2 regions of the Mesorhizobium sp. M0184 genome follow, and region 2 is predicted to be linked to the other one. Evidence: predicted binding sites of a transcription regulator. Region 2 holds the regulator's gene; the other holds the start of a gene.
What was found. Region 2 encodes LexA, which represses DNA repair genes until DNA is damaged. Its sites were predicted from a motif close to TGTTCNNNNTGTGTTCNG; they were not measured.
Positions count from the first base shown of each region.

Region 1: the regulator LexA is predicted to act here: its motif matches at 4,949-4,966, upstream of NKJ23_RS28315 (YifB family Mg chelatase-like AAA ATPase).

Region 1 is NZ_JAMYSZ010000032.1:45,160-61,084, reverse strand. Features, by position in the region: gene NKJ23_RS28325 (hydantoinase/oxoprolinase N-terminal domain-containing protein) at 1-641, shown strand, start outside; gene NKJ23_RS28320 (malate synthase G) at 909-3,080, shown strand; gene NKJ23_RS28315 (YifB family Mg chelatase-like AAA ATPase) at 3,326-4,855, opposite strand; gene gshB (glutathione synthase) at 5,024-5,965, opposite strand; gene NKJ23_RS28305 (GtrA family protein) at 6,184-6,558, opposite strand; gene NKJ23_RS28300 (glycosyltransferase) at 6,567-7,574, opposite strand; gene NKJ23_RS28295 (GtrA family protein) at 7,704-9,506, shown strand; gene NKJ23_RS28290 (SDR family NAD(P)-dependent oxidoreductase) at 9,639-10,406, shown strand; gene NKJ23_RS28285 (2-dehydro-3-deoxygalactonokinase) at 10,406-11,350, shown strand; gene NKJ23_RS28280 (2-dehydro-3-deoxy-6-phosphogalactonate aldolase) at 11,347-11,985, shown strand; gene NKJ23_RS28275 (SMP-30/gluconolactonase/LRE family protein) at 11,985-12,866, shown strand; gene NKJ23_RS28270 (D-alanine--D-alanine ligase family protein) at 13,137-14,195, shown strand; gene NKJ23_RS28265 (DUF1330 domain-containing protein) at 14,192-14,479, opposite strand; gene pyrF (orotidine-5'-phosphate decarboxylase) at 14,507-15,220, opposite strand; gene NKJ23_RS28255 (NADPH-dependent FMN reductase) at 15,217-15,813, opposite strand; gene pmtA (phospholipid N-methyltransferase PmtA) at 15,874-15,925, opposite strand, start outside.
Region 2 is NZ_JAMYSZ010000012.1:3,884-19,808, reverse strand. Features, by position in the region: gene NKJ23_RS16495 (hormone-sensitive lipase) at 1-102, opposite strand, end outside; gene kynU (kynureninase) at 199-1,446, opposite strand; gene lexA (transcriptional repressor LexA) at 1,895-2,629, shown strand; gene NKJ23_RS16480 (ComEC/Rec2 family competence protein) at 2,623-5,088, opposite strand; gene gltX (glutamate--tRNA ligase) at 5,185-6,606, shown strand; gene gltA (citrate synthase) at 6,786-8,114, shown strand; gene lpxB (lipid-A-disaccharide synthase) at 8,222-9,388, opposite strand; gene NKJ23_RS16460 (LpxI family protein) at 9,378-10,280, opposite strand; gene lpxA (acyl-ACP--UDP-N-acetylglucosamine O-acyltransferase) at 10,287-11,120, opposite strand; gene fabZ (3-hydroxyacyl-ACP dehydratase FabZ) at 11,134-11,598, opposite strand; gene lpxD (UDP-3-O-(3-hydroxymyristoyl)glucosamine N-acyltransferase) at 11,591-12,649, opposite strand; gene bamA (outer membrane protein assembly factor BamA) at 12,831-15,194, opposite strand; gene rseP (RIP metalloprotease RseP) at 15,412-15,925, opposite strand, start outside.

The sequences.
Region 1 (15,925 bases), on a different contig from region 2:
AGCTGTTCGCGCGCAGGCGCGACGGCCGCGGCAAGTTCATCGCCGCCTCGCCGGAGGCGATCTCGGAACGGGTGCTGACCGCGCTGACCCGCCTGTCGGCCGAAGTCATCCTCGAGACCGCCTTCGCAGAGGACGGGCTGGATGGCGCGGCGACCGTCGCCCATGCCCTGGTCCAGCGCGCCGTCGACGCGCATCCCGGCATCGCGCGCTTGAGCGTCGCCCTCGACCGTCCGGTCATCGGCCTCGGCGCCTCGGCGCCGCTGCACTATGCCGGCCTGGCCGAGCTGGTCGGCAATCGATGCGTGGTGCCGCAGGATACCGATGTCGCCAACGCGCTCGGCGCCGTCGTCGGCCAGGTCCGGGTGTCGGCCGAGGCGCGGGTCAGCCAGCCCAAGGAAGGGCTGTTCCGCGTTGCCTCAGGTGAAAGCGTGCGCGATTTCAACGACGAAGCAGCGGCGATCGCCGCAGCGGAGAAGGATGTGCGCGCGATTGCCGCCGGGCGGGCTAAGGACGCCGGCACCGACAGCGCCGAGATCGAAATCGCCAGCGAATACCGCGTCTCCACCGTAGAGGGCCAGCGCATGTTCATCGAGGCGCATGTGGTGGCGGTGGCGTCGGGACGGCCAAGGATTGCGGTGTGAGCGCGTAATCTCCCCCCTCGAGGGGGAGATGTCGCCGAAGGCGACAGAGGGGGTCGCCTCGCATGAAGCGCGACGCGATTTGGTGCAAAGAAGAGGTTGCACTCCACGCGAGGCGACCCCCTCTGGCCTGCCGGCCATCTCCCCCACAAGGGGCCCTCAAGGGGGAGATCGGCAGCGAAAACGCCCTACCTTCACCCTGAGCTGAATTGACCCTGCCACCGTGACATGCCAAAGGCCCGGCCTAGCCTTTCGTCTGGAGAAGCCCTGATGACCGATCGCGTCGAGATCGCCGGATTGCGGATTGCCCGCGAGCTTCATGATTTCATCGTGAACGAAGCGATGCCGGGCACCGGCATCGAGGCGGAGGCATTCTGGAACGGTTTTTCGGCCGTCGTCCATGATCTCTCGCCAAAAAACCGGGCGCTACTCGAAAAGCGCGATGCCATGCAGGACAAGCTCGACCGCTGGTATCGCGACAATGGCGCGCCCGTCGACATGGAGGCCTACAAGACGTTCCTCCGCGAGATCGGCTATCTGCTGCCCGAGGGGCCGGCGTTCAGCGTGACCACCGAAAATGTCGACCCGGAAATCGCTTTGGTCGCCGGGCCGCAGCTGGTGGTGCCGGTGATGAACGCGCGTTATGCGCTGAACGCCGCCAATGCGCGCTGGGGCTCGCTGTACGATGCGCTCTACGGAACCGACGCTATCCCGGAGACGGCCGGCGCCGAGCGAGGCGACAAATTCAATCCGGCGCGCGGTGCCAAGGTCGTCGCCTGGGTGAAAAGCTTCTTCGACGAGGCGGTGCCGCTCACGACAGGCAAATGGGCCGGCGTCAACGGGCTTTCGGTCGCCAATGGCATGTTGCGGCTGGGCGAGGGTGCCGGCGCCACCACGCTTGCCGACCTCAGACAGTTTGCCGGCTATCGCGGCGATGCCGCCGACCCCGAAGCCGTCCTGCTGGTCAAGAACGGCCTGCACATCGAAATCGTCATCGACCGCAACAACCAGATCGGCCGCACCGATCCGGCCGGCATTGCCGATGTCGTGCTGGAATCGGCGCTGACCACCATCCAGGACTGCGAGGATTCGGTGGCGGCGGTCGATGCCGAGGATAAGGTGCTGGTCTACCGCAACTGGCTCGGCCTGATGAAGGGCGACTTGGCGGAGGAGATCACCAAGGCCGGCAAGAGCTTTGTCCGGAGGCTCAACCCCGACCGCACCTATACCGCGCCCGATGGCGGCACGCTGACCTTGCCCGGCCGCTCGCTGATGCTGGTCAGGAATGTCGGCCACCTCATGACCAACCCGGCGATATCGGACCGCGACGGCAACGAGGTGCCGGAAGGCATCATGGATGCGGCGCTGACGGCGCTGATCGCGCTGCACGATATCGGCCCTAATGGACGCAGACAAAACTCTCGCGCCGGCTCGATGTACATCGTAAAGCCCAAGATGCACGGGCCCGACGAAGTCGCCTTCGCCGTCGAGATTTTCGACCGCGTCGAGGCGCTGCTCGGCGTGCCCAAAAACACCATCAAGATGGGCATCATGGACGAGGAGCGGCGCACCACCGTCAACCTCAAGGAGGCGATCCGCGCCGCGAAAGAACGCGTCGTCTTCATCAACACCGGCTTCCTCGATCGCACCGGCGACGAGATCCACACCTCGATGGAGGCCGGCCCGATGATCCGCAAGGGCGACATGAAGCAGGCCGCCTGGATTGCCGCCTACGAAGCCTGGAACGTCGACACCGGGCTGGAATGCGGGCTGGCCGGCCACGCCCAGATTGGCAAGGGCATGTGGGCGATGCCCGACCTGATGGCGGCGATGCTGGCCGAGAAGATCGCGCATCCCAAGGCCGGCGCCAACACCGCCTGGGTGCCGTCGCCGACGGCGGCAACGCTGCACGCCACCCATTATCACAAGGTCGACGTCCATGCCGTGCAAGCTGCGCTGAAGAGCCGCCCCAAGGCAAAACTCGACGACATCCTGTCGGTGCCCGTCGCTGTCCGGCCGAACTGGTCTCAGGCGGACATCCGGAAGGAACTCGACAACAACGCGCAGGGAATTCTGGGCTATGTCGTGCGCTGGATCGACCAGGGCGTCGGCTGTTCGAAAGTGCCGGATATAAACGACGTCGGTCTGATGGAGGACCGCGCCACGCTGCGCATCTCCTCGCAGCACATCGCCAACTGGCTGCATCACGGCGTCTGCACGCCCGAGCAGGTCATGGAGACGATGAAACGCATGGCGGCGATCGTCGACCGCCAGAACCAAGGCGATCCGCTCTACCGGCCGATGGCGCCGGATTTCGACAAGTCCATCGCCTTCCTCGCCGCGTGTGATCTGGTCTTCAAGGGCCGCGTCCAGGCCAACGGCTATACCGAGCCGGTGCTGCACGCACGGAGGCTGGAGCTGAAGGCAAAGCAGGGCACCTGAAGCGAAGGCATGGGAGTCGGTGTCCCCCTCCCCCTTGAGGGGAGGGTGGCCCGAAGGGCCGGGAGGGGTCCTGCAAGAATTGCGCCGACTCCCATTCCAGCGACAAGAACGGGATTGTCTTGGCGACCAATACTCGGTGCCATCTTGATCTGCGGATATCGTGCAGACGTTAAAGGCAGAGCACGTCGCCGGCAACCCCACCCGGCCGCTTCGCGGCCACCCTCCCCCCGAGGGGGAGGGGAACGTCACGCCGCCTGCGCCATCCGCTCCGAGCTCATGCGGTAGGAAATCGCCTCGGCCAGATGGATGCGGCCGACTGTTTCGCTTGCCTCGAGGTCGGCCAGCGTCCGCGCCACCTTCAAGACGCGGTGATAGGCGCGCGCGGAAAAGCCGAGTTTTTCGCTGGCATCTCTGAGCAACGACAGGCCGGCGGCATCGGGCATGGCGATCGCCTCGATGACGGAGGGCGAGCAATGGGCGTTGGTGGTGGCGGTCGCGCCGAGCCGCTCGAAGCGCTCGCGCTGGATCGTACGGGCGCGGGCGACGCGCAGCGCCACCGCGGCACTTTTCTCTGCCCGGTCCGGCCGGATCAAATCGCTGGCCGAGACCGCCGGCACCTCGATCCTGAGGTCGATACGGTCGAGCAGCGGGCCGGAAATGCGCGCCTGGTAGTCGGTGCGGCAGCGGTCGCCGCGCAGGCAGCGATAGCCGGGCTCGCCGGCCATGCCGCAGCGGCACGGGTTCATCGCCGCGACCAGCTGGATACGTGCCGGATAAGTGACGCGGTGGTTGGCGCGCGCGATCATGCAGTCGCCGGTCTCGAGCGGCTGGCGCAGCGCATCGAGCGCCTGCGGCGAGAATTCGGGAAACTCGTCGAGGAACAGCACGCCGTGATGGGCGAGCGAGGCCTCGCCCGGCCGCACGCGCAACCCGCCGCCGACCATCGCCGCCATCGAGGCCGAATGATGCGGCGCGCGGAACGGCCGCCGGTCTGTGAGCTTTCCTTCGCCGAGTTCGCCGGCCACCGAGGCGATCATCGAGACTTCGAGCAATTCCCTGGGCGCCAGCGGCGGCAGGATCGACGGCAGCCGCTGCGCCAGCATCGACTTTCCCGATCCCGGCGGCCCGACCATCAGAAGATTGTGGCCGCCGGCTGCCGCCACCTCCAGCGCCCGCTTGGCGGTCTCCTGGCCCTTGATGTCGGCAAGGTCGGGCAGGTCGCGCGCCGAGGCATGGATGCCGGCTTCCGGCCGCGACAGAACCTGCGTGCCGCGAAAATGATTGGCGATGGCGATCAGGCTGCGCGGCGCCAATATGTCGAAATCCTTGCCGGCCCAGGCCGCTTCCGGCCCGCAGGCGAACGGGCAGATCAGGCCCTTGCCTTCGGCATTGGCGCCGATCGCCGCCGGCAGCGCGCCGGCCACCGCGGCGATGGTGCCGTCGAGCGACAATTCGCCAAGCACGACATAGCCGGCCAGCATGTCGCCCGGAATGGCGCCGAGCGCCGCCATCAGCCCGAGCGCGATCGGCAGATCGTAATGGCTGCCTTCCTTGGGCAGGTCGGCGGGTGCCAGATTGACGGTGACCTTCTTCGACGGCATCGACAGGCCGGATGCATGCAGCGCTGCCTGCACCCGCTCGCGGCTTTCGGCTACAGCCTTGTCGGCCAGCCCGACGATGTGCATGTTGACCTTGCCCGGCGCGATCATCACCTGCACGTCGACCGGCACGGCCTCGATGCCCTGGAAAGCAACCGTGCGAACCCGCGCCACCATGTCTTCACCCCGGATGCAGGCTTTTGCCCCAAGCCTTTGCGATCATGCCGCGAACGGCGTCACCGGAGACAACCACAGATTTCCGGCGAAGGCAAGAACATTTGGGGAACAGCTGAGCGCCACGGCTGCAATGGTCCGGAACGCGGCCGCTTCCAGAAGCAATGTACGCTAGTTGCGCTTCTCCTCGACGGCATCCCAAAATAGGCTGGCGATGTCGGCGCCGCCGAAGCGCTGCACTTCGCGTATGCCGGTCGGTGAGGTCACGTTGATCTCGGTCATGTAGTCGCCGATGACGTCGATGCCGACAAGGATGAAGCCGCGCTCCTTCAGCGCGGGGCCGATGCGGGCACAGATCTCGCGTTCGCGCGCCGTCAATTCGGTCTTTTCGGCGCGGCCGCCGACATGCATGTTGGAGCGGGAATCATGCTCGGCCGGTACCCGGTTGATGGCGCCGACAGGCTCGCCGTCAACCAGGATGATGCGCTTGTCGCCAGCCCGCACCTCCTTGAGGTAGCGCTGCACGATGTAGGGTTCGCGGAACAACTGGTCGAACATTTCGAGCAGCGAGGCGAGGTTGCGGTCGGCCTCGTGCAGGTGGAAGATGCCGGCGCCGCCATTGCCGTAGAGCGGTTTGACGATGATATCGCCGAACTCCTTGCGGAAGGCTGCGACCTCGAGCGGGTCCTTGGTGATCAGCGTGTCCGGCATCAGGTCGGGAAATTCAGTGACGAAGATCTTTTCCGGGCTGTTGCGCACCCAGGCAGGGTCGTTGACCACCAGGGTCTTCGGATGGATGCGCTCGAGGATATGCGTGGTGGTGATGTAGTTCATGTCGAAGGGTGGATCCTGCCGCAAAAGGATGACGTCCATCTCCGAAAGATCGGTGCGGACTTCTTCGCCCAGCGAATAATGATTGCCCTTATCGTCGCGAACCTGCATCGCCTCGATACGGGCAAACACCTTGCCGTCGCGCAGCGACAGCCGGTCGGGCGTGTAGTGGAACAATTGGTGGCCGCGCCGCTGCGCCTCCAGCGACAGCGCAAACGACGTGTCGCCGGCTACCGACACGGTGGAGATGTGGTCCATCTGGACGGCGACTTTCAGGGGCATGGCAGCTCTCCGGCGCACTTGGAGCGATCCACTTGGACGCACAAAGTACGCTCCAACATTTTTTGAATCCATGCATCGTGCTTTCCGAAAATCGATTCCGATTTCTCGGGCCGATGCATCGACGAGAGCGATATAAGGAAATCGGCGGCCTCTGCCAATCGGCCAAGGTCATGATGAGGCTGCGCTTCGCTTGGCGCAGACCCCAATGCGATGTGCGTTCAGCGGTCGAACACCAGCTTGGAATAGCCGAGGAAGGACAGCGCCATGGCAACCAGTGAGGCGACCGCAAGGGCGACGAGCGGCGGCACCATCGGCAGCGCGAACAGCATGGCGCAATAGACGAGATAATTGACGAGGCTGGTGGCAATGCCGACGCCGCCATAGCGTGCGCCCTCTTGCGCGACGCCGCGGCTGGAAGGCGAGAAGGTCAGATGGCGGTTGATCAGCCAGGTGACGGACAGGGCAAAACCGATCGAGATGATGCGAGCCGCGAAGGGGCCAAGCGGCGCTATCGCCAACACCAGCCAAAGCGCCGCCGCGTCGGCGACGAAGCCGATGCCGCCGGCGACAATGAAGCGGGCGAGGCGTCCCATTTAGGGCTCTAAGCCGCCCGCGGGGTCTTGCGCGGTCCGGTCTTCAAAGTCGCGAGCGCACTTGCGCGTTCGCGTTCGACGCGGCCGGAAGGCATCGACAGATAGAAGATGCGCTTCTGCTCGGCCCGGCCGCGCGACACCGAATCGAGGATTACCCCGGTCACCGCCGCCAGCATCGACAGCAGCAGCAGCCCGACCGACAGCACCCACGTCGGCATGCGCGGCACAAGCCCGGTTTCGGCGAACTCGATCAGCACCGGCGCCATCAGAAACAGGCTTGATGCCAGGAAGAACACCGAAAAAGCGCCGAAGAAACGCAGCGGCTGCGTCTCCTTCATCAGCATGGCGAACATCCACAGGATCTTCGCGCCGTCGCGAAAGGTCGACAGCTTCGACGAGGAGCCTTCCGGCCGGCGGCCATAGTCGAGTCCGATCTCGCTGACCGGCAATTTGAGCTGCGAGGCGTGCACCGACATTTCGGTCTCGATCTCGAAACCGCCGGAAACGGCGGGAAAACTCTTGACGAAGCGCCTGGTGAAGGCGCGGTAACCCGAGAAGATATCGGTAAAGTCCGAGCCGAACAAACGTTTGTAGAGGCTGTTGAAGATGCGGTTGCCGAAGGCGTGGCCTGTCCTGCCGGCGTCGTTGGCGACGCCGCGCCTGGTGCCCACCACCATGTCGGAGCGCTCGGTCAGCAGCGTGTTGATCAGTTGCGGCGCGTCCTCCGGCGCATAGGTGCCGTCGCCGTCGGCCATCAGGTAGATGTCGGCCTCGATGTCGGCGAACATGCGGCGCACGACATTGCCTTTGCCCTGGCGCGGCTCGCGCACCACGATGGCGCCGGCGGCGCGGGCTCGGAGCGCGGTCAGGTCGCGCGAATTGTTGTCGTAGACATAGATCGCGGCGGCAGGCAGCGTTTCGCGAAAGCGCCGCACCACTTCGCCGATCGTCAGCTCCTCATTGTAGCAAGGCAGGAGCACGGCGATGCTCGGCTCATGGCGCACTTCTTGTGGCATTTTCGTCTCCGGATGCCCTGTGAGGCCCCTGACCGCTCAAGCGCCGGCCTCGCTCGGGCGGCTTTACTATTTATTGAAGCTGTTAAGGCTAGGTTTAAACCGCACCGTATTCCTTCCAAAGGTCCTGATATGAGCACAGCCGACGATGGCGCCTCCATTTGGAGGTCCGATATCGCGCTGGCGCTGCTTGCCACTTTGCTGGCACTTGCCGTCAATGCCCTTGCCGGCTTCCCGGAATTGACCAATGCCGGCGGCGACAACGACAATCTGCTGCGCCTTGTCGAAGTTCGCGACATGCTGGCCAGCCAGGGCTGGTTCGATCTGCACCAGTACAGGATGGGCCTGGAAGGCGGTTTCGTCATGCATTGGTCGCGGCTGGTCGATGCGCCGATCGCCGCCATCATCATCGCCGTATCGGCCCTGACCGGCAGCGCGGGCTTTGCCGAGAATGTTGCGCAAGTGCTGTGGCCGGCGCTGCTCTTTTGCCTGACCGTATTTTTCACGGCTCGCGCCGCGCGCAGCTTTGCCGGGTACGGCGCTGTGCTGCCGGCTGTCGTCGTCGGCGGCGCCGCACTGCATTTCCTCGGCATTTTTTCGCCTGGCGCGCTCGATCACCACAATGTCCAGCTGATGCTGAGCATGGCCAGCCTGAGCTTGTTGCTTGAAGCGCCGTTGCGCAGGCCGGCGGCATTGCTCTCCGGCCTGTGCGCCGGATTGATGCTGGCCGTCGGCATGGAAACCGCGCCTTATGTCGCCACCATCGGCGCCTCAGTCGCCACGCTGTTTGCCCTCGACGCCGATGGCGAGAGGTCGATTGCCAGGGATTTCGGCCTCGGCTTTGCCGGCGTGTCCGCTCTCGTCTTTGTCGCCACCATTGCGCCGTCTGCCTGGGGTCAGGCGCAATGCGACGCCTTCTCGACCGTGCAGTTCGTCGTCGCGGCGATTGCCGGAACCGGCCTTGCGGCGATAGCGTCGGTCGAGCCCGCCGGCCGCACGCGCCAATGGCGGTTCGCCTTGCTTGGCCTGCTTGCTCTTGTATTGGGCTCTGTCGTCGTCTTTTTGTCCCCGCAATGCCTGGCAGCGCCCTATGCGAACCTCGATCCGCGCCTCAAGGAGCTATGGCTTGATCACATCGACGAGGCGCAATCGCTGTTCAAGCTGCTCGCTGAAGATCCGGCCGGGGTGGTGGCGCGCTATGCCACGCCGCTCATCGCGCTCGTGCTGATGGCGCTTCGCCTTGGCCGTGGCGGCTGGCGGCGGCAGGACAGCCTTGTCGGCGCGCTGCTTGTCGTGGCCTTCATCGTCAGTGCTTGGCAGGTGCGCGGTTCGACATTCTCGATCGCCTTCGCTGTCGTCCCGCTTGCCGCCTGGATTGCCAAATGGCGTCAACGGGCCGAGGTCAGCCCGTCGCGCGGTGTGGCGCTGCGCATGGCTGCCGTCTGGCTGGTTTCGGTGAATGCGGTCTGGACTGGGGCTGCCGCGGCAACCTCGGTAGCCTTCGAGGACAGCAGTACCGCCGCCGATAATGGCGACGGCGCCGATGTCGCTTGCCAGCGCATGGCCTCCTTTGCGGCACTCGGCCGCCTGCCCGGCACCACCGTGCTGGCAATTTCCAATCTCGGATCGCCTATCCTGGCCTATTCCGGACATCGCGTCTTCGCCGGGCCCTACCATCGCAACGTCGCCGGCAACCTGCTGGCGCTCGATGCCTTCCTTGGGTCCGATGCCGATGCCAGGACCATCCTGGCGGATCATCACGTCGGCCTCGTCGCGCTGTGCCCCGGCAGCGCCGAAAGCAAGCTCCTCGCAGCCAAGGCGCCGGCAGGCTTTCTTGCCGGGCTGATGCGCGGCAGCGTGCCGGAATGGCTTGAGCCGGTTGCCGGGACCAGCGGAGCCGCCGTCGAATTGTACCGCGTCCGGCTGGGCAGCTGATCGATCGGCGGCCCGTGCGGCCTTTTGTCGGTCATAAGTCCTGACAATCCACTCTTTCGCCCTTGCCCGCCCGACACGGCTGGATAGGATGCGCGCCGGCCGACCGAGATCATTGGACCGGGAGAGAATTTCATGATGCCATCGGCACGCTTTGCCGACCTCGAAGGCGCTTCGGTGCTGATCACCGGTGGCGGCTCCGGCATTGGTGCTGCCTTGACCGAAGGTTTTGTCCGCCAGGGGGCAAAGGTCGCCTTCATCGATATCGCGGACCGTCCGAGTGTGGCGCTGGCCGATCGGTTAGACAAGGAGCTGGGCCGGCGGCCGCTTTATCTCAAGACCGACATACGCGACATCGAGGCGTTGCGGCTATCGGCGGCTAAAGCCGCCAAGGCGCATGGCGACGTGACCGTGCTGATCAACAATGCCGCGCAGGATGACCGTCATGCCGTCGAAGACGTCACGGTGGAGTTCTGGGACAACAACCATGCCATCAACCTGCGCCCGCATTTCTTCAGCGCACAGGCGGTGGCGCCGGGCATGAAGCGGGCCGGCGGCGGCTCGATCATCAACTTCACCTCGACGTCGTTTCTCATCAACCATCCCGATATGCCGGCCTACACCGCCGCCAAGGCCGGCATCGTCGGTCTCACCAAGGGTCTTGCCGGCAAGCTCGGCGTCGACGGCATCCGTGTCAACGCGATCGCGCCCGGCTGGGTGATCACCGAGCGGCAGAGAAAGCTCTGGGTCACCGAAGAAGCGCTCGCCGCTCATGTCGCCAAACAGTGCATCAAAGAGGTGATGCAGCCGGAAGACATTGTCGGCACCGTGCTGTTCCTGGCGTCGGATGCCTCACGCATGCTGACCGCGCAGATGCTGATCGTCGATGGGGGGTTCCTGTGATCTCATCGAGCAAGGCAGCTTCCGTCGCGGCCGTCGACTGGGGCACCACCCGCATGAGGGTCTGGCTGCTCGACGGCGCCGGCAAGGTTCTCGCCGAGCGGCGCGGCGATGACGGACTGATCACCGCCCAGGCTAAAGGATTTTCGTCCATTCTCGAAGGGCATCTGGCTGCCCTGGGTGCTCCCGAGGCGCTGCCGGTCATCATTTGCGGCATGGCCGGTTCGCGCCAGGGCTGGCTGGAGGCGCCCTATGTCAGCGTGCCGGCGCCGATCGGCGCTATTCTCGCCGGCGCTGCCCGCATCCCCGGCCAGCGCCGCGACATCCGCATCGTGCCCGGCCTTGCCCAGCGTCTGGCCGACGCCCCGGATGTCATGCGCGGCGAGGAGACGCAGCTTGCCGGCGCAGGTTTGCCGGCAAAGGGACGCCATCTCGTCTGCATGCCTGGCACCCATTCCAAATGGGTGCTGGTCGAGGACGGCTCTGTTGCCGGTTTCGGCACCTGGCCGACCGGCGAGCTGTTTTCGGTGCTGGCCGCGCACTCGATCTTGCGCCATTCGCTGGGCGAGCCGCCGAAGCCGGTTGCCGCCGAAAATCCATTTTTCCGGGAGTGGTGCCTGAAGGCGTTGGCCGAAGGCGGTGACATCGGTTCAAGACTGTTCTCGATCCGCGCCGCCAGCCTGCTGCAGGATCTGAAGCCCGAGGATGCCGCCGCCTGCCTGTCCGGCCTGCTGATCGGCGGCGAGATCGCTTCGGCAAATCGCCGTTATGGGGCCGTGCCCGTCGTGCTGATCGCGTCGGGCGCACTCGGCAAGCTCTATGCCGACGCCCTCGGCCTTGCCGGGCTCGCGGTCAGGGTGGTCGACGCCGACGAGGCGGTGCGTGCCGGTCTTGCCGAAGCCGCGCGCGAAAATGGCATGATCGCTGGAAATGGAGTTGCCGCATGACCGAAACCGCACCTTTTCCAAAGCTCGAGCGGGGTCTGGTCGCCATCCTGCGTGGCCTCAAGCCAAGCGAGGCGGTGGCGATCGGCCAGGCGATCTTCGGCGCCGGTATCGAAGCGATCGAGGTGCCGCTCAACTCGCCCGATCCTTACGCCTCCATCGCCAGCATTGTCGGAGCGCTTCCTCCAACGGCCCTGGTCGGTGCCGGCACGGTGCTCAGCGCCGCCGATGTCAACGGCCTGCACAAGGCCGGCGGGCGGCTGCTGGTCAGCCCCAATATCGATGCCGAGGTCATGGGCCGTGCCATGCACTACGGCATGGTGACGATGCCCGGCGTGTTCACGCCGACCGAGGCATTTCAGGCAATCCGGCTCGGCGCCTCGGCATTGAAATTCTTCCCGGCGAGCGTGCTTGGCGCGGCAGGCATTTCGGCGATGCGCGCGGTGCTGCCGGCCAGTGTGCTGGTCGGCGCGGTCGGCGGCGTTTCGGACAAGGATTTTGCCGGCTACAAGGCAGCCGGCGTCAGCGTCTTCGGTCTTGGCTCCAGCCTGTTCAAGCCGGGCATGAGCGTCGACGAAGTGGCAGCGCGAGCGAAAGCCGCAGTTCAGGCCTGGGACGCGGCGTTTGGAGCGGCATGATGAGCGAGACCATTGTTTCGGTTTTTTCCGACCATGTCTGCCAACTCGGCGAGGGACCAAGCTATGACCCTGCCACCGACACGCTCTACTGGTTCGACATCGTCAACGGCCAGCTCCTCGAACAGCGCCTGTCGGGCGGTGCCGTCAAAATCCACGAGCTCGGTCAGATGGCCAGCGCCATCTGCATCATCGACGACCAACGCCAGCTGATCGCCACCGAGACCGGTCTGCATGTCCGCGACGTCGCGACCGGCAAGCTGACGCTGCACACGCCGATCGAGGCCGACAATACGGTCACCCGCTCGAACGATTCACGCGTTCACCCTTGCGGCGCGCTGTGGGTCGGCACCATGGGCAAGGGCGAGGAGAAGGGTGCCGGTTCGATCTACTGGTTCTTCAAGGGCGAGCTGCGCCGGCTCTATGCCGACGTCACGGTGCCCAATTCGATCTGCTTTTCCGAGGATGGGACGATCGCCTATTACACCGACACCAGCACCGGGCTGTTGATGCGCGTCGGCTGCGATCCGGTGACCGGACTGCCGGTTGGCGAACCGAAGGTCTTCGTCGACCACCGTTCGGCCAAGGGCTATATCGATGGTTCGGTGCTCGACCGTGACGGCATATTGTGGAACGCCTGCTGGGGCGGCAGCGTCGTCGAAGCCTATGGACCCGACGGCAAGCTCGTCCGTTCGGTGGCGATGCCGGCGACGCAGCCTTCCTGTCCGGCTTTCGTCGGCAGGAATGCCGACCGGCTGGCGGTCACCTCCGCCTGGTCGGGCAAAAGCGAGAAGCAGCGCCTGCTCGACCCGCAAGCCGGCATGACATTCATGCTCGACATTCCAGTCAATGGTCGCTTCGAGCCACGCGTGCTGATTGGCTAGACCATGATCCCGAAAAGTGGGAACCGGTTTTCGGAAAAGATCATGGTCAACCAGGAAGATGGCGCCGTTGCTGTCGTGCAGGCGTCCGGCTGACGTCGGTTCCGCGAAAGCCGAATGCATTCGCCGTGCGATGCTAGAACGGTTCATCGTTTCGCGGGAACGCTGAAACGCTCTATCTCTTTGTTTTGACGCAATTCCGGACGGAAAACCGTTTCACACTTTTCCTGGAATTGCTTTAGGCAATCGTGCTGCCGGGAAATCGTTTCGATCATGTCAAGCCGCGAGCCGAAGCTGATCCTTGTCTACGAGCCAGAAAAGGCTTGCTTCGATCGGCTGGTCGCCGATAACCACGTGCCGGAGCGTGCCGCCGAAATCGCCTCCTATCTGGCGCAATCGACCGATATCGCTGCTGAATTCGACGCACTTGCCGCCGCTTGCCAGAAGCGCGGCCTGTCATTTGCGCCGGTGGCGCTCGACGACGCCGCAAGCGTTCTCGCCGGCGAGGACCCGAAGACCACGCTTGTCTGGACGCTGACCGACGGCGTCGCCTATTTCCGCGGCGGCGCGGCACCGGCTCTGGCACGGCTGAATGGCCTGAAGGCGATCGGCGCCGACGATGCGCTGTTCGCGCTCTGTCAGGACAAGTTCCGGTCCGGCGCCGTGCTCGGCGCGCTTGGCCTGCCGGTGCCGCAGGCGGGCCTTGCCCGTGACGGCGCCTGGCTGGTCGCGCCGCCGGCCTCGCCCGCCGGCTGGTTCGTCAAGCCGAACCGGCTCGGCGCCAAGATCGGCATCTGGCCGCATTCGCACTGCCACGATCTCGGCCACGCGCTGGAGCTTAGCCGGCGCGTCTTCGCCGCCTATCGCGACGATGTCATCGTCCAGCCCTATGTCGCCGGCCGCAACGCGCGCGCCAGTTTTCTCGGATTGAGGCCGGATACCGGCGTCGAGGCGCTGGGCATCGCCTTTGTCGGTTCGGGCGGCGATTTCCAGACCATGCAGGACAGCCTGGCGCTTTACGGCGATACCGGCGCAGCGGCGAAAGCTGCGGGAAAATATACCGAGCCGGTGCTGCTGCCGGTCGCCGGCAGCCAGCCTGAAGCCGATGCAAGAATCCGTCGCATCGCCGAACGCCTGATGGTCGGGCTTGGCCTGCGGGATGTGTTTTCCATCGATTTCCGGGTCGAAGCCGACGACAGCGTCCACCTCATCGAGTTCGAGGTCTGCCCCGGCTTGCCCTGCTTCGATTTCCGCGATTACTGTCGCCAGCAATGGGGCTTGAGCCTCGCCGACGCGATGGCGGAGGCAGCGGCGAACCGGCTTCTCGCCTAAATCCCCTCGACCAGCGCGATTTCACCATCGGCCACCTTCTGGCGGATCGCGACGGCGCGCTGGTATTCGGGCGAGTGGTAGCAGTCATGCGCCGCCGCAAGCGACGGAAACTCGATGATCACGTTGCGGTCGCGGCCCGGCCCCTCGGCCTTCTCATGTGCGCCGCCGCGCGCCAGGAACTTGGCGCCGAAGCGATCGAAGGCCGGTTTGGCGGCGGCGACATAGTCTTTGTAGCCTTCCGCATCGCGCACGTCGACGCGAGCGATCCAGTATCCCTTGGGCATGGCTTTTCTCCGGGTTAATTCCTGCCCTCAGGCCGAGCGCATTTCATCGAGGATCGCTTCCGCTGCCGCCCGCCTGTCGGCCGCACCGACGATCGGCCGGCCGACGACGAGGTGGCTGGAGCCGTTGCGGATCGCCTGCGCCGGCGTCACCACGCGTTTCTGGTCGCCATGGTCGCTGCCCTTCGGCCGGATTCCCGGCGTCACGACCGCCAGGTCGGGGCCGACGATGCGGCGCACCGCCTCGGCTTCTTCGGCCGAGCAGACGATGCCGCCCATGCCGGCATGCAGCGCCTGCTCGGAGCGCCTCAGCACTAGCGTATGCGGATCATACTCATAGCCGGCGTCGATCACGTCCTGCTCGTCCATCGAGGTCAGCACGGTGACCCCGAGCAGGCAAAGGTCGCTGCCCCTCGCGGCTTCGACCGCCGCCTTCATCGTCTTCGGATAGGCATGGATGGTCAGCATGCTCATGCCCATCCTGGCGATGTTGTCGACCCCCTTGGCAACGGTGTTATCGATGTCGAGGAGCTTCATGTCGAGAAAGATCCTGGTGCCGCCGCTGGCCAGCTCGCGGGCGAAATCGAGCCCGCCGGCAAAGGCGAGCTGGTAACCGATCTTGTAGAAGGAGACGATCCCGTCGAGCTCGCGCACCGCTTTCTCGGCTTCCTTCAGCGTCGGCAGGTCGAGGCCGACGATCAGCCGTTCCTGCATCGTGTCGGCATGCGCGGCGTCCGGGATCATGCCTCGATCCGCGTCGACAGCATGCGCGAGGTTTCGATCAGCGTTCGGCATAGGTGCTCCATCGATTGGCGTAGTCTTTCGTCCCGGAAGTTGCCCTCGTCGTCGAAGGCGTAGCCGCCCTCCGGCACCGAACACTCCGGTGTCACCACCTCCATCCGGCAGCGTACCAGAACGGCGCGCAGATGGTTGATGCAGCGTATCCCGCCGAAGGGTCCGTTGGAAGACGAGCAGAGGCCGGCGACCTTGCCGGCAAGCGGCCTGAACGTCCGGCCGCCATCCTTGCGCAGCTGGCTCACCCAATCGATGCTGTTCTTGAGCAGCGGTGGAATGGAGCCGTTATATTCGGGCGTCGCGATCAGCAGCCCGTCATGGGCGGCGATCATCCGGCCGAGCTTGACGGCGTTTTCGGGAATGCCTTCGTCCTTTTCCAAATCCTGGTCGAGGATCGGCAGCGGATAGTCGGCGAGCGAGATGCGGGTCACCTCGGCGCCCTGCATGGCAAGTTCCTTCTGTGCCACGTCGGCGGTCCTGCCGCTATAGGCGCCGCTGCGCAACGAACCGGCGACGACGAGAATTTTCGGGATCACAGCCATGGGTCCGCCTTGTCACCCGATGGGTATAAGACAAGTGCTATTCAAACCCAACGCTTCAATTCATGCGGCCCCGCGTCGGTAGATCCAAAGCTGCGTCGGCGGAATGTTGCGG
Region 2 (15,925 bases):
CCGCGCGGGCTCGGTCCAGGCCGCCGGCCAGCGATCGCTGCCGGCTATGTTGGCGCCGTTGGCATAGGCGTTGTCCCAATCGGCAATGTGACGTTCGAACACCCTGCGCCCTCCCTGGCAATATGGCCTTGCAACGTAGCCGTGAGCATCGCGCGGCGCGTCGTCGCCAGCCTCACGATTCCAGCTCTCGCATCAATCTCAAGTGACAGCTGCTTTGATTGCGAAGCGCGCATCCTTCCACGCACCGGTGCGGAGGATATCCTCAAGCACTTTGACGGCCTGCCAGACATCGGCATAGCTGACATAGAGCGGGGTGAAGCCGAAGCGCATGGTCGATGGCGCGCGAAAATCGCCGATCACGCCACGTTCGATCAGCGCGCGCATGACCTGGTAGCCATGCTCATGCATGAATGAAATCTGGCTGCCGCGTTTTTCCCCATCGCGCGTGCTTTCGAGCGTGAGCCCGTAAGTGCCGCACTTTGCCTCGACAAGCTCGATGAACAGATCCGCCAGCGCGATGCTCTTCTTGCGCACCGCCGTCATGTCGACATCGTTCCAGATGTCGAGCGCGCCCTTCAGCGTGCGCATCGACAGGACCGGCTGGGTGCCGCACAGAAACCGGCGGATGCCGGTGCCGGCCGCATAGCCTGGCTCGAAGGCGAAGGGCCGTGCATGGCCCCACCAGCCGGTGAGCGGCTGCTGGATGTCGGAAAGATGCCGCTCAGCCGCATAGATGAAGGCAGGCGCGCCCGGGCCGCCATTCAGATATTTGTAGGTGCAGCCAACGGCAAAATCGGCGTTTGCCTTGTCGAGCTCGACTGACATCGCGCCGGCGGTGTGGCAGAGATCCCAGACGATCATCGCCCCGGCTTCCTGAGCCCTGCGCGTCAGCGCCGGCATGTCGCGCAGTTCGCCCGACTTGTAGTTGACGTGGTTGACCAGCACCACGGCGGTGCGTTCGTCGATCAGCTCTTCGATGGTCGGCGCGTCGACCCCCGAGAGGCGCAGCAGCGTATCTTTTCGCGTCGAAACCACACCCTCAGCCATGTACAGGTCCGTCGGAAAACTATCGCCCTCGGCGACGATGACCTGCCGCTCCGGTCGCATGGCCATGGCGGCGTGCAGCAGCTTGTAGATGTTGACCGATGTCGTGTCGCAGACCACCGTCTGGCCGGCCGCGGCACCGATCAGGCGCCCGAGCTGGTCGCCAAGTTCAAGCGGCATGTTGAACCAGCCGGCCGTGTTCCATGCGCGGATGAGATCATGCGACCATTCTTCGGTCGCGGCCTTGTGCAGTTCATCGAAAGCGGCACGTGAAGCAGCTCCTAGCGAATTGCCGTCGAGATAGATCACTCCTTGCGGCAACACGAAGCGGTCGCGCATCGCGCGCAGCGGATCTGCGGCATCCATCGCCTTTATGGCGGCGAGATCGGGAATTCCTGTCATGATTTGCCTGCTCCCCCCAAAAGTTCAACGCAACGCCGGACACGCATCGACTGTTCTTCCATCACCTGGTTGCGCGCAGCAAGGCTCCACCGGCGAGAAGCAGCCTGACCAGGCGACTGGAAACCAGGAGTTAACCCGAGGTTGGCGTTTTGAGTTCGTTTCGTTCACGGTGCATTGACCGAACCGCGCAGTCGATACGGGTTCAATTCCGTGCCCTTTGCCGACTGACGGCCGATGCCAGTGCTGCCTTCTGGGAAGCCAGAAGGCGCAAACGAAAGCAGAATCAAGGGGATGACGCTCGCGACGGTGAAAATGCGGCATTCCGGTAGGGGCGTGGTTTGTTTCCCAAGCCTTAACGCATTCATTAAACTTTAAACAGTTGCGGAACACAACTGGAACAGATAGTGTTTGTTCTGGGTTTGTTTTTCTGATTCTGTTGGGGGTCGCTATGCTGACACGCAAACAACACGAACTGCTTATGTTCATCCACGAAAGGTTGAAGGAAAGCGGTATCCCGCCTTCCTTCGACGAGATGAAGGAAGCGCTCGACCTGGCTTCCAAATCCGGAATCCACCGGCTGATTACGGCGCTGGAGGAGCGCGGCTTCATTCGCCGTTTGCCCAACCGGGCCCGTGCGCTGGAGGTGCTGCGCCTGCCTGACTCGATCGCCCCCGGCCTCAATGCGGCACGCAAGTTCTCGCCGAGTGTCATCCAGGGCAGTCTTGGGCAAGGCGGTCCTCGGCAAGGCAAGCCGACATCGTCGCGCGTGCCCGCAGCCGGAAATGACGACGATGTCGTCGCCGCCGTTTCGATCCCGGTGATGGGCCGCATCGCCGCCGGTGTGCCGATCGACGCCATCCAGCACCAGACGCATTCGATTTCGGTGCCGCCGGATATGATCATGGGCGGCGAGCATTATGCGCTCGAGGTCAAAGGCGATTCGATGATCGAGGCCGGCATTTTCGACGGCGACACGGTGATCATCCGCAATGCCGATACGGCGAGCCCCGGTGAGATCGTGGTGGCACTGGTCGACGAGGAGGAAGCGACGCTGAAGCGGTTCCGCCGCAAGGGCGCCTCGATCGCCCTGGAAGCCGCCAATCCGGCCTACGAGACGCGCATCTTCGGACCAGACAGGGTCAAGGTGCAAGGCAAGCTCGTCGGACTGATCCGCCGCTACTGAGCTCCGCCCTTGGCGCCGGCTTTGGGGTTGTCGGCCCTGCGGTATGGCGGCAGGCCTCGTGCCGCGCGTGAAAATTTCCGCTGCACGTGCCAGGGCCGGTATGATTTTTCGACCGCGAAACGGATTTCGGCGCGCGTTGCCGCTTGTGGATCGAAGTAGACGGCGGCACTTCCCGCGTGCGCCAGTTGCCGTTTGGTGACGACGAGGACCAGCCGGTCGTAGTAGCAGGGGTTATGGGCGGTGGCGTCGTCGATGACGATCAAGCTGGCAAAGGCGCAGGCTGGCCGCGCAGTATCGCGGTCCTTGGCTTGCGCGATGATCGCGCCGGATGGATGCCTGGCAAGGCAGAGGCCATCCGTGCAAATGAACGGCATGCCCGGCGGTAGGTCGGCCGGATCGGCAATGTCGAATTGCGGGTCGTTCTTTCCAGGTGTTTCCGGCGCGACGATAGCCTCGGATGTGAGCGCGCGTTTCCAGTTGTCGATGGTGAACTCATTCGGGCGTGCCCGGTTGACCGCGAGTTCACCGCTGCCGATCGGCAGCGCGACCAGCCGTGCGTCCTCCGAGACCAATACGTCGGGTATGCGTGTCTGCGTTGTCGTCAGCAAGCCGGCGAGCGCAAAAGGAAGTGCCGCCAGCCGCAACCAGGTCGTCGCCATGCTGGCAATGACGAGGGCGATCGTCACCAGAAGGACGGATCTCAGCGAAATCAGCCCGACCGCATCGATCGGCGAGCGCTCCGAGATCCACCCGGACAGGGCGATCATCGCCGTCAGCCCCTTGCCCATGACATAGAGGAAAGGGCCATCCGCACCGAACGGCATCGCCAGCGCGCTGAGAACGGCGAAGGGCATGACGACCAGTGAGACGATGGGCATGATGGCCAGATTGGCGAACAGGCTGAGCGGCGCCACGCGCTGGAAATGCCATATGGCGAAAAGCGCTGTGGCGCTCCCTGCAATGATCGAGGTCATCGCCAGACCGCACATGCCCAGCAGGACCTTTCGAGTGGCAAAGCGTTGCGGCGACAGCCGCGGCGGCGGCGTGGTGGCCCTGCCGGCGCGGTAATCGGACCAGCCTGCATAGGCGCCGACAAGGGCCGCCGTCGCGGCGAAGGACATCTGGAAACTCGGACCGACCACCTCGTGCGGCGACACCAGGATGACCGCGATGGCCGAGATCGCCAGGTTGCGCATGGTGAGCGCGGCCCGGTCGAACAGCACGGCGATAAGCATCACCGCCAGCATGATGAAGCTGCGTTCGGCCGCCACGACAATGCCGGAAAAGACGAGGTAGGCCGCAATCGAAAGAAGCGCGGCGGCCGCGGCATATTTCTTGACCGGCCGTCGCGATGAGAAATCGGGAAACAGCGCAAAGGCACCCCGCAGCAGCGCCATGATGGTGCCGGCGACCAACGCCATATGCAGCCCCGAGATGGAGATGATGTGGTAGATGCCGGTGCGCCGCATCGCTTCGTTGATCTCCTCGGGAATGCCGGCGCGCACGCCGACGATCAACGCAGCAGCAATCTCGCCCTCGGCACCGCCGATGCGGCTGCGGATATGGTCGGCGATGGATTCGCGCGCGTCTTCGATCGCGGAAGAAAGCTGCGCGGCAAGCGGCATGCTGCCCGACGACACGACTTTCGGATTGCCGAGAAAAAAGCCGCTGCCGCCGATACCGGCGAAATAGCTGTCGAAGGAGAAATCATAGCTGTCGGGCCGCACCGGGCCGGTCGGCGGCAGCAGCCGCACATAGCCGGTGATCTCGGAACCGGCGGTCAGCTCAGCCGGTATCTTCATCGCCGAAACGCGGACCCGTTCCGGCATGTAGCGCAGTGTCGGCCTGGCGGTTGAGATCACATCGATTGTCAGCCTGATGCGGCCGCTCGCCATGGGCTCGTACGATACGACGCGACCCGTCAGCCGCGTCGAGATTTCGGAACCGAGCATATGCGTTCCGACACGCCATGTCTCGAACTTGGCGGCAAGTACGCCAAGCGCGCAGAGCAGTGCCACCATGAAGCACAGGCGCGTCCTGGGCCATGACCGCGAGACGACGGCACAAAGGGCCGCGAGGAGCGCGATTGCGATCGGCTGTGGAAAGGCCGGCTCCACCGACAGCCCGAAATATACGACCACCCCGCATGCGAGGAACACCGGCACCAGCAGGAAGGCGATGCCGCGGTCGAGTTCCAGGCCGGCTGCCGAGGTTACGCTGTTGCGGATACGGGACGGTGACGGGAGGCGGAAACGCCTGGGCAGGCGTACGATGGGCTCGCCCGCGGGCACGAGAACCGTTGCTGGGTCGCTGGCCGGCAGCGACGGAGCATCGAAGCGCGGAGCGGGTAGCAATGCCGGTGCCGGCAGGACAGGCGGGGGAGCGGCAAACAGCAAGCGTTCGCTGACGCCGCTGCCAACGTCCTCGCCCTCGCCCGCACCACGGCCTCGCACAGCCATCGGGTCTGCCCCTTGCGCCCTCGACCTCCTATGCTACATGAACGCGCAACGCGCGAAAGTCCGCAAACCCACTTCCTTCGCCCGCCTGAGAGTTCCATGCCCGATAAGGTCGTCACCCGTTTTGCCCCCTCGCCCACCGGCTATCTGCACATTGGCGGCGCGCGCACGGCGCTGTTCAACTGGCTGTATGCCAAGCACACAGGCGGCACGATGCTGCTGCGCATCGAGGACACCGACCGCGAGCGCTCCACCGATGCGGCAAGCGCGGCCATTCTCGACGGGCTTTCCTGGCTTGGCCTGACATGGGACGGCGAGCCGGTGTCGCAATTCGAGCGTGCGCCGCGCCATCGCGAGGTGGCCGAGGAGCTCGTTCGTATGGGCAAGGCCTATTATTGTTATGCGACGCCTGCCGAACTAGAGGCAATGCGCGAGAGCGCACGCGCCAAGGGGCTGCCTCCCCGCTATGATGGACGCTGGCGCGACCGCGACCCGTCGGAGGCGCCGCCCGGCGCCAAGGGGGCGATCCGCATCAAGGCGCCGACAGACGGCGAGACGGTGGTGCATGACCGCGTCCAGGGCGACGTGCGCTTTCCCAACAAGGATCTCGACGATTTCATTATTCTGCGCTCGGACGGCAATCCCACCTACATGCATGCCGTCGTCGTCGACGATCACGACATGGGCATCACCCACATCATCCGCGGCGACGATCATTTGACCAACGCCGCACGCCAGACCGTAATCTATCAGGCCATGGGCTGGGAGGTGCCGTCGATGTCGCATATCCCGCTGATCCACGGTGCCGACGGCGCCAAGCTGTCGAAGCGGCACGGTGCGCTTGGCGTCGAAGCCTATCGCGCCATGGGCTACCTGCCGGAGGCGCTGCTCAACTATCTGGCGAGGCTTGGCTGGAGCCACGGCGACGATGAGATCATGTCGATCGCCGACATGATTGCATGGTTCGACATTGGCGACGTCAACAAGGGCGCCGCCCGTTTCGACTTCGCCAAGCTCGAGGCGCTTAACGGCGTGCATATGCGCCGGATGAACGACGCGGCGCTGCTCGACATCTTCATCGCCACTCTGCCCTATCTTGAAGGCGGCCCGTCAATCGCCGCGCGCCTCGACGACAGACGCAGGGCGCAACTGCTTGCCGCTTTGCCGGGCCTGAAGGAGCGCGCCAAGACGCTGGTCGAACTTGCTGAAGGGGCTGCATTCCTTTTCGTCGAGCGGCCGCTGCCGGTCGACGAGAAGGCGGCGGCGCTGCTCAGCGGTGAGGCGCGCGCGATCCTGCGGGGCGCTCATGCGGCACTAGCCACGGTTTCGGAGTGGTCTGCCGCCTCAGCCGAAGCCGCGATCCGCGACTATGCGCAGGCCGCCGGCCATAAACTCGGCGCCGTGGCCCAACCTTTGCGCGCCGCGCTCACCGGCAAAAGTACCTCGCCAGGTGTCTTCGATGTGCTGGCCGTGCTTGGCCGCGAGGAAAGCCTGGCGCGGATCGCTGATCAAATCGATTAGCAAACTGGCCCAAGAAGATTGGCATTGAAAGGTGTGTTTCGCAGTGCAACATTGGGTCTTGGCCTAATCTGCCGCGCAGATTCAATTGCGGGCGCAAATGTGCGTATTCCGATGCTTTTGACGTGTTGGGTTCAGATATTTTGCCTTTGCCGGCCTGAGGAAACAAAAAGGAGTTTGCTATGACCGAACCTGCGACAAAAATGGAATTTGGCGGCAAAACCCAGGCATCGACGGCCAAGCTGGAACTCGGCGGCAAAACCCATGAATTCAAGATACGAAGTGGTTCGGTAGGACCTGATGTCATCGACATCGGTTCGCTCTACAACACCGCCGGCGTCTTTACCTACGATCCCGGTTTTACGTCGACGGCGAGCTGCGAATCGGAAATCACCTTCATCGATGGCGATGCCGGCATTCTTTTGCACCGCGGCTACCCGATCGACCAATTGGCCGAGCACGGCGACTTCCTCGAAGTCTGCTATCTCTTGCTCTATGGTGAACTCCCGACCAAGGCGCAGAAGGACGATTTCGACTACCGGGTGACGCGCCACACCATGGTGCATGAGCAGATGTCGCGCTTTTTCACCGGCTTCCGCCGTGATGCGCATCCGATGGCGGTGATGTGCGGCGTGGTCGGCGCGCTGTCGGCCTTCTATCACGATTCCACCGATATCTCGGACCCCTATCAACGCATGGTCGCGTCAATGCGGCTGATCGCCAAGATGCCGACGATCGCGGCGATGGCCTATAAATACCACATCGGCCAGCCATTCATTTACCCGAAGAACGAGCTGAATTTCGCAGCCAATTTCCTGCATATGTGCTTCGCCGTGCCTTGCGAGGAATACAAGATCAATCCGGTGCTGGCCCGCGCGATGGAGCGCATCTTCATCCTGCACGCCGATCACGAACAGAACGCCTCGACTTCGACCGTCCGCCTGGCCGGCTCGTCGGGCGCCAATCCTTTTGCCTGTATCGCTGCCGGCATCGCCTGCCTGTGGGGTCCCGCACATGGCGGCGCCAACGAGGCAGCCCTGAACATGCTGGGCGAGATCGGTCATGTCGATCACATCCCGGAATTCATTGCGCGCGCCAAGGATAAGAACGATCCGTTCCGATTGATGGGATTTGGCCACCGCGTTTACAAGAATTACGATCCGCGCGCCAAGATCATGCAGAAGACCGCGCACGAGGTCCTGGGCGAGCTCGGCATCAAGGACGATCCACTGCTCGACATCGCCATGGAGCTGGAAAGGATCGCACTGACCGATTCCTATTTCATCGAGAAGAAGCTCTATCCGAACGTCGATTTCTATTCCGGCATCACGCTGAAGGCGCTGGGCTTTCCCACCACCATGTTCACCGTGCTGTTCGCGGTCGCCCGCACCGTCGGCTGGATCGCGCAGTGGAAGGAGATGATCGAGGACCCGCACCAGAAGATCGGTCGCCCGCGCCAGCTCTATACCGGCGCGCCGGAACGGGACTACGTGCCAATCGCGAAGCGGTGAAGGTGGTGAATGGTGAATGGTGAATGGTGAATGGTGAATGGTGAATAGCGAAGCGTCGCTCCCTGTCCATAGAAACCACTATTCACAATTCACTATTCACAATTCACTCACTTCCTCACCATCCCCATCACCACACCCGCGGCAATCTCGCCTGACGGCTTGGCGGTTGCCATACGCCCGGCAATGTCGGCAAAACCGTGCTTCTGCCAGGTGCGGTAGGCGGTATCGGAGAACAGCGCTTCCAACTGCCGCGCCAGATAATGCGGCCGCACATATTGATTGTAGTGTTCCGGCACAACGGGCCGGTCGGCAATGAGATTGGGCAAGGCTGCGCTCCATACTTTGATCAGCGGCTGCGCGATGCGCATGACCGGATCGAGCCGGTAGCAGGAGATCATCGGCACACTCGCCAGTGCCAGTTCCAGCGATACTGTCCCCGATGCGATCAGCGCCGCATCGGCCTTGCCGAAGGCCTGCCATTTGCGTTCGGCATCGAGTATGATCTCCGGCTTCTCGTCCCAGCTCGCGACCGAGGTCCTGACCAGATCGGCGACGTGCGGCACCGTCGGCAACAGCAGGCGCAAGCGGTGCCCGCGCGCCCGCAGGATCGACACCGTCTCGCCGAACGGCCCGACCATGCGTCGCACCTCACCACGACGCGAACCAGGCAGTACAAGCAACGTTTTGACGTGATCTGCGGACAGGTCACGCGGCTGCGCCTGCGCCCTGGCGGCACTGATTATGCCCGGATCGTGTGCAAGGCGATGCCCGACATAGGTGCCGGGCGGCCCGCCCAGGCGAGCGAGTTCCTTCACCTCGAACGGCAGGATGCAAAGAATGTGATCGACATATGGCTTCATCGCCGCCGCCCTGCCCGGCCGCCAAGCCCACACGCTCGGGCAGACATAGTGGACGATCGGGATAGTCGGATCGGCGGCACGCACCTTCTTGGCGACGCGCAGCGAGAAATCCGGACTGTCGATGGTGATAAGGCAATCGGGCTTTTCACCGGCAATCCCGTTTGCCGGCTGTCCGATCCGCCGCATCAGGCGCGGCAGGTCGCGCAGGATGGCGCTAAGCCCCATCAGTGCGATCTCGCTGCCGTCGAACAATGGCGCCAGGCCGAGCGCCTGCAAATGGCGGCCGCCGATGCCGACAAGCCGAACTTCGCGCCCGGTCATGCGCTTGAGCGCCTGCACAAGGTCGGCGCCAAGCAGGTCGCCGGACTCCTCGCCGGCGACGACGGCTATCTTCAACGGCCGCTCATTCGCCATGCGCCGGCTCCGCAGCAGGCAGGCCGATTACGAACAGGCCGAGCGCATTGGCACGTCCGATGGTGGCGGGACCTTCGAGCACTAGCGAGCGACCGGCTTCGACGGCAATGCCGGCCAGTCCGGCGGCATGCGCCGCCTCGACAGTCAGCGGGCCGATGGAGGGCAGATCGGCACGCAGTTCCTGACCGGGCTTGGCGCATTTGACCAGAACACCGCGGCTCCCGCCGGCCAGCCTGCCGTGCCCGCGCAACTCCCTTGTCCGCTCGAGCAGCCCGTCGGTGCCTTCGACGCCTTCCAACGCAATGGCGCGGCCGCCGACCGCAACAGCCGCTTGGCCGATATCCAGCGCGCCGATGGCTTTTGCCGCCGCGTGCGCCGCCTCGATGTCGCGCCAGTCGGATTTGCGTGGCGCCGCCTTGGTCAGCAGGCCTTCGGCGGCGACCAGCTCCGGCACGATCTCGTGAGCGCCGACGACCTTGATGCCGCTGCGCTCGATCCTGCGCACGAACAGTTTCAGAACCGTATCGTCCCCCCGGGTTACACCGACGAAGAGGCTGGGTAGCCACGCGAGCAGGCCCAAATTGAGGCGCATGGCGCTCAGCCTGGGGCGGCGCGTGATATGACCCGCGGTTACGAGATGCGTAACGTGATGCCGCTTAAGGATCGGCAGCAGCGACCCGACGTCTTCCAGCCTCAAGGTTGCCTGCTCATAGGGCTCGAAATCGGCTATGCGATCGACCTCGCCGGCCGCCATCACGACGAAGGGCAATTTGCCTTGCCGGGCGAGCGCTCGGGCAATTTCGACCGGGAGACTGCCGCCGCCGGCGATGATGCCGACCTTGGCATCTGGCGCGAGATCAAGGCCCTTTCCGGCAGCCTCAATCTTCGTCATCTGCCCTCAGTCTTCATCATCGGTATCGTCGCCGTCGCTACCCTTGAGCGACGGCACGGCGTAGTGCCGCTTGCCGCGACCGGCGATGAAGTCGACGATCTTCATGGCAGTCGGCGACGAGGCGAATTCCGCCTTGGCGAATTCGATGTTCTCGCCGACGGTCCGGGAGCGATCGAAGATCGTCTTGTAGGCTTTGCGCAGCAAGTGGATCTCCGAACGCGGCAGGCCGGCGCGCTTCAGGCCAATGATGTTGAGGCCGCGAAGGCTGGCACGGTTGCCAACGGCGATGGCGTAAGGAATGACGTCGCCGACGATCGCCGAGCAACCGCCGAGAAAGGCGTTATCGCCGATGCGGACAAACTGATGAACCGCGGTAAGGCCGCCGATGTAGACATTGTCACCGACTTCGCAATGCCCGCCTAACGTCGCTTGATTGGCGAAGGTGGCGTTCTTGCCGACCACGCAGTCATGGGCAATATGGGCATAGGCAAGGAAATTGCCGTTGTCGCCGATCGTCGTCTCGCCGCGGCTGGAATCGGTGCCGACATGCATGGTGACACCTTCGCGGATCGTGCAGTTCTCGCCGATCACCAGCGTGGTACGGCCGCCCTTGTGCTTGGTGTTCTGCGGCGGCCCGCCCAGTATCGCCATCGGATAGACCTTAGTCGATGCACCGATGGTGGTCGCGCCAATCACCGAGACATGGCTGACCAGTTCGACGCGGTCGCCGATCACGGCGTCGGGGCCGACGTGACAGAAGGGCCCGATGCGGGCGCCTTCGCCGATTTGGGCGCCTGCCTCGATGACCGAGGATGGATCGATGACTGTCTGGATTTTCATTAGCATTCGTTTGTCAGCCGCTTGCGACCATCATCGCCGAGATCTCGGCTTCCGCCGCCTTGGCGCCATCGACGAGGGCCTCGCAAGCGAATTTGAGAAGATTGCCGCGTTTCTTGATTTTCTTCACATGAATTTTCAGCTGGTCGCCTGGAACGACCGGCTTGCGGAACTTGGCATTGTCGATGGTCAGGAAATAAACCAGCGACGGCTTTTCCGTACCAAGGCTGCGGATGCAGATGGCGCCGGCCGTCTGCGCCATCGCCTCGATGATCAGCACGCCGGGCATGACCGGCTGGTCGGGGAAATGACCTTGGAAATGCGGCTCGTTTATGGTGACGTTCTTGATGCCGATGGCGGATTCGTCGCCATCTATGTCGACAATACGGTCGATCATCAAGAACGGATAGCGGTGCGGCAGGAGCTTCATCAGCCGCATTATGTCAACCGCTTCGAGTGTCGCCGCTGCGATGTCAGCCATTTCCCCCCTCACCCTGTTTGCGCGTCCGTGCAAGTCTGCGCAAGGCCGCTATCTCGCGCATCGCTTCCGCCATCGGCTGCGCCGGATATCCTCCCCAAATCTCACCGGCAGGCACATTGCTCATAAACCCGCTTCTTGCCGCAAGCTTGGCCCCGGACCCGATGGTCAAATGATCCGCAAGGCCGACACCGCCACCCATGGTGACGTTGTCGCCTACCGTCACGGAACCGGAAATACCCGAAAGCCCGGCTATTATGCAATTGCGGCCGATGCGAACGTTGTGCGCGATCTGCACCAGATTGTCGATCTTGGTGCCCTGGCCGATGATCGTGTCGGACATGGCGCCGCGATCGACGGTCGTATTCGACCCGATCTCGACGTCGTCCTGGATGATGACGCGGCCGATCTGCGGAACCCGCTCCGGACCCTTGGCGCCGGCCACGAAACCGAAGCCATCCTGGCCGATCCTGGCACCGCCATGGATGATGACGCGATTGCCAATCAACGCATATTGCACGCTGGCACCTGGACCGACATAGCCGTCGCGGCCAATCTGCGAGGACGGACCGATGACCGCATGCGGGGCAATGACGGTCCCGCTGCCGATGGCAGCGCGAGGTCCGATGATCGCACCCGCTTCGATGATCGCACCGGCCTCGACATGGGCAGTCGCATCGATATGGGCGTGCGGCGAGATACCGGTTTCGCCGGTCATCGGTCCAGGCGTTGCAGCCGCCGGAAAAAGCAGACGTCCGACCATTGCGAAGGCCTGCTGCGGGCGCGGATGCACCAGCACTGCGATGCCCGCCGGCGCCTTGCCGGCAAATTCGGCAGGGCAGAGAACCGCCGCCGCCCGCAGTGACTGCATCAGGGCGAAATTGCGCCTGCCATCGACGAAGACAAGGGCGTTCTCGCCGCCTTCGTTGGCGGGCGCCAGAGCCTCGATCGATACATCGGAGAGACCGGAATCAACAAGCGTCGAACCGGTCAGATTCGCGACTTCGCCGGCCGTATACCGGCGTGAGGGCGCGAAGAACACCGGATCGGTCATTCCAGAAGCAATATCCAGCTAGCGCATGACCCCGAAAATCGGAAATCGACCCTCGGAAAGGATCATGCGCAAATCAAAGTGCTACAACGTCCTTTGCGCGTCCGATAGGACGCGCTGCGCTGTAGTGTCGGATCACTGCCATCCGGATCCAAACGAGCCGGAAGCATCATTGCCCGCTACATCAGAAGCGGGTCGATATGCCGAAGTTGAATTCCTGCACGTCGTCGGTCTTTTCTTTCTTGACCGGGATCGCATAGTCGATGCGGATCGGGCCGAAAGGCGATGCCCACATCAAACCGACACCGACGGAAGCGCGCCATTCCATGCCGGTTGTCGAAGAATTGACAAGGCCACTTGCGATTTTGCTGCCGTAGAGCGTTGCCGCATCGGCGAACACAGCGCCACGCAAACCGAAGCTTTCGGGGATGACCGGCAGCGGGAACTGAGCTTCCGCCGAGGCATTGAAGTAGGTAGTGCCGCCGAGATGGTCATTGCTGTTGTCCGAAGCAACCGGGCCGATGCCGCCATATTCGAAACCGCGGATCATACGGTCGCTGCTCTGGAAATGGTCGAAGACGCGCAGATCGCCGTTGCCATATCCCTGGACATGGCCAGCGCCGCCCGAAACGAGGCCCACCAGGTCCAATTGTTCGGACAACGTCTGATAAATGCTGCCGCGCGCCGTGACCTTGATGAACTTGGCATCGCCGCCGACGCCGGCCACTTCGGTGCCGACATTGGCATAAATACCGTCATGCGGGTTCTTCATGTCGTCGATGGTATTGTAGATCAGGCCGAGGCTGACCGAGGACTTGAGCCATGGGCTCTCTTCAACGCCGTTTACGATCGCCTGGGAGACGTCGCAGGTGCCACCATTGATAACGGGAACGCAGCCCTCGTCGAACTCGTACTTCTCTTGCGCAATATTATAAGCCAGCTGCGTTGAGATGTTGTCGGTGATCGGCAGACCGAAGCGGACGGTCGCGCCTGTCGTGTCGCTGTCGTAATGGTCGTAGTTTCGGCTCTGCTTGTAGATGTCGAAGCCGGCCGCGATCCGGCGGCCGAGGAAATAGGGTTCGGTGAAAGAGAAGCTGTAGTCGCGCGAGTTCTTGCCACCGCCCGCCGCCACCTTGATGAATTGGCCGCGACCGAGGAAGTTGCGCTCACTGACGGAACCTTCGACGGACGGACCTGACGTTTCACCGCCGCTCGAATAACCGGCGCCGACCGTGAACTCACCGGTCGATTTCTCGACCACATCGACCACCAGCACAACCTGGTCCGGCTCAGAACCCGGAACGGTGGAAATTTCGACTTTTTCAAAATAATCGAGCGCTTCCAGCCGCCTCTTCGCGCGCTGGATGAGCACCTGATTGAAAGCATCGCCTTCGCTGACATCGAACTCGCGGCGAATGACGTAGTCGCGCGTCCGATCGTTGCCGCGAATCTCGATGCGCTCGATATAGGCCTTGGTCCCCTGATCGACCGTATAGACGACCGAGATCGTGTGGTTCTCGAAGTTGCGGTCGCCGCGCGGCGTCACCTGGGCGAAGGCATAGCCGGATCCAGCGACCTTTTCGGTCAAGGCGATGATCGTGTCCTCGACGTTCTTGGCGTTGTAGACATCGCCCTTGTGGGTCTCGACCACCGATTCAAGCGACTTGGCGTCGACCTCGGGGATCGTGCTTTCGACGCTGACATCCCCGAACGTATAACGCTCGCCCTCCTGTACCGTGATGGTGACGGTGTATTTGTTGGTGGTGTCGTCGAGTTCGCCGACAGCCGAGACGACCTGGAAGTCGGCATAGCCGTGATTATAATAGAAGCGGCGCAGCAGCTCCTGGTCGGCGCGCAGCTTGTCCTCGTCATAAACGTCGTCGCGCAGCACGAACGACAGGAAGGACGAACGCTTGGTGGAGATGATGTCCGACAGCCGGCGGCTCGAATAGGCGCTGTTGCCGACGAAATTGATCGCTGCGATCTGGGTGCGGCCGCCTTCGTTGATGTTGAAGACCACGTTTACCCGGTTGTCGCCGAGATCCATGATCTGGGTGGTCACGGCGGCATCGTCGCGGCCGATACGCCGGTATGCGGCCTTGACCGCCTCGACATCGGCATCGAGCTGCTGTTGCGAGAAGGTGCCGCGCGGCTTCAATTGCACCGCGGCCTCAAGCGCGTTGTCCTTAAGCTTCTTGTTGCCCTGGAACAGCACCTGGTTGACGACCTGGTATTCGGACACCTTGATGACCAGCGTCGATCCGACCTGGTTGATCTGCACATCCGAAAACAGCCCGGTGCCAAACAGCGCCTTGACCGCATCGTCGATATCCGAACTGGAAAACGCCTTGCCGGGCTTGATCGTCACGTAATTGCGGATGGTGTCCGCGTCGACACGCTGATTGCCGGTGACTTCGACTCTGGAGACGACAGCCGCCTCGGCGGCCGATGTGGCAACGAACTGCACTGCGAGCGCGCCTGGTACAACCAGAGCGGCGGACATAGCCACCGCGGACGCGGCGCTCAGAAACTTGGATGCTGCCTTCATCGGGCTTTTGTACCTTTTCTCGAAGTCCCCACGGCGAGAAAACCGGACGTGCGGTAATTTCCCCTACCGTATTAACCGGATTTTCCCTACACGCAAGGCTTCTGGTTAATTTGTATTTACTTAACCCTGAGGCGTGGCTTTCGCGTCACGCATATCCCCACGCATGGTAAACGGCGTCTCAACATTGCTCGTGCCGAAGCCAAATTCCTTCATGATTTCAGCACCCAAACAGATCGTTCCAGAAAACAAAGCCCATGAACCCGAGCACCAATATGAGGCCGCTTCGGTAAGCCATTTCCATCATGCGTTCGGACACCGGCCGCCGGATGACAGCCTCCACGCCGTAGAACAGAAGATGCCCTCCGTCGAGGGGGGGAATCGGCAAAAGGTTGAGAATCCCTATCCCGACTGACAGGAATGCAACAAGCTGCACGAGCCATTCAAAGCCGAGCTTTGCCGCCTGACCCGACATCTTGGCGATCTTGATGGGGCCGCCCAGCTGGCACTTGTCCTCGCGACCGACAACGAAACGTTGCAGGAACTGGCCGGTACGCTGGATGACGTGTCCGGTTTCCTGGACCGCTGCCCCGACCGCCCCGGCCGGACTGTAGGTGATCAGCCGTGGCTGGCCGAGTTCCTTGTTGTTGACGACGCCGATCACGGCCACCTGGACCTTGTTGCCCAGTGCGTCTTGTTGTTCCATCAAGCGCGGCGTCGCCGTGACGGTGATT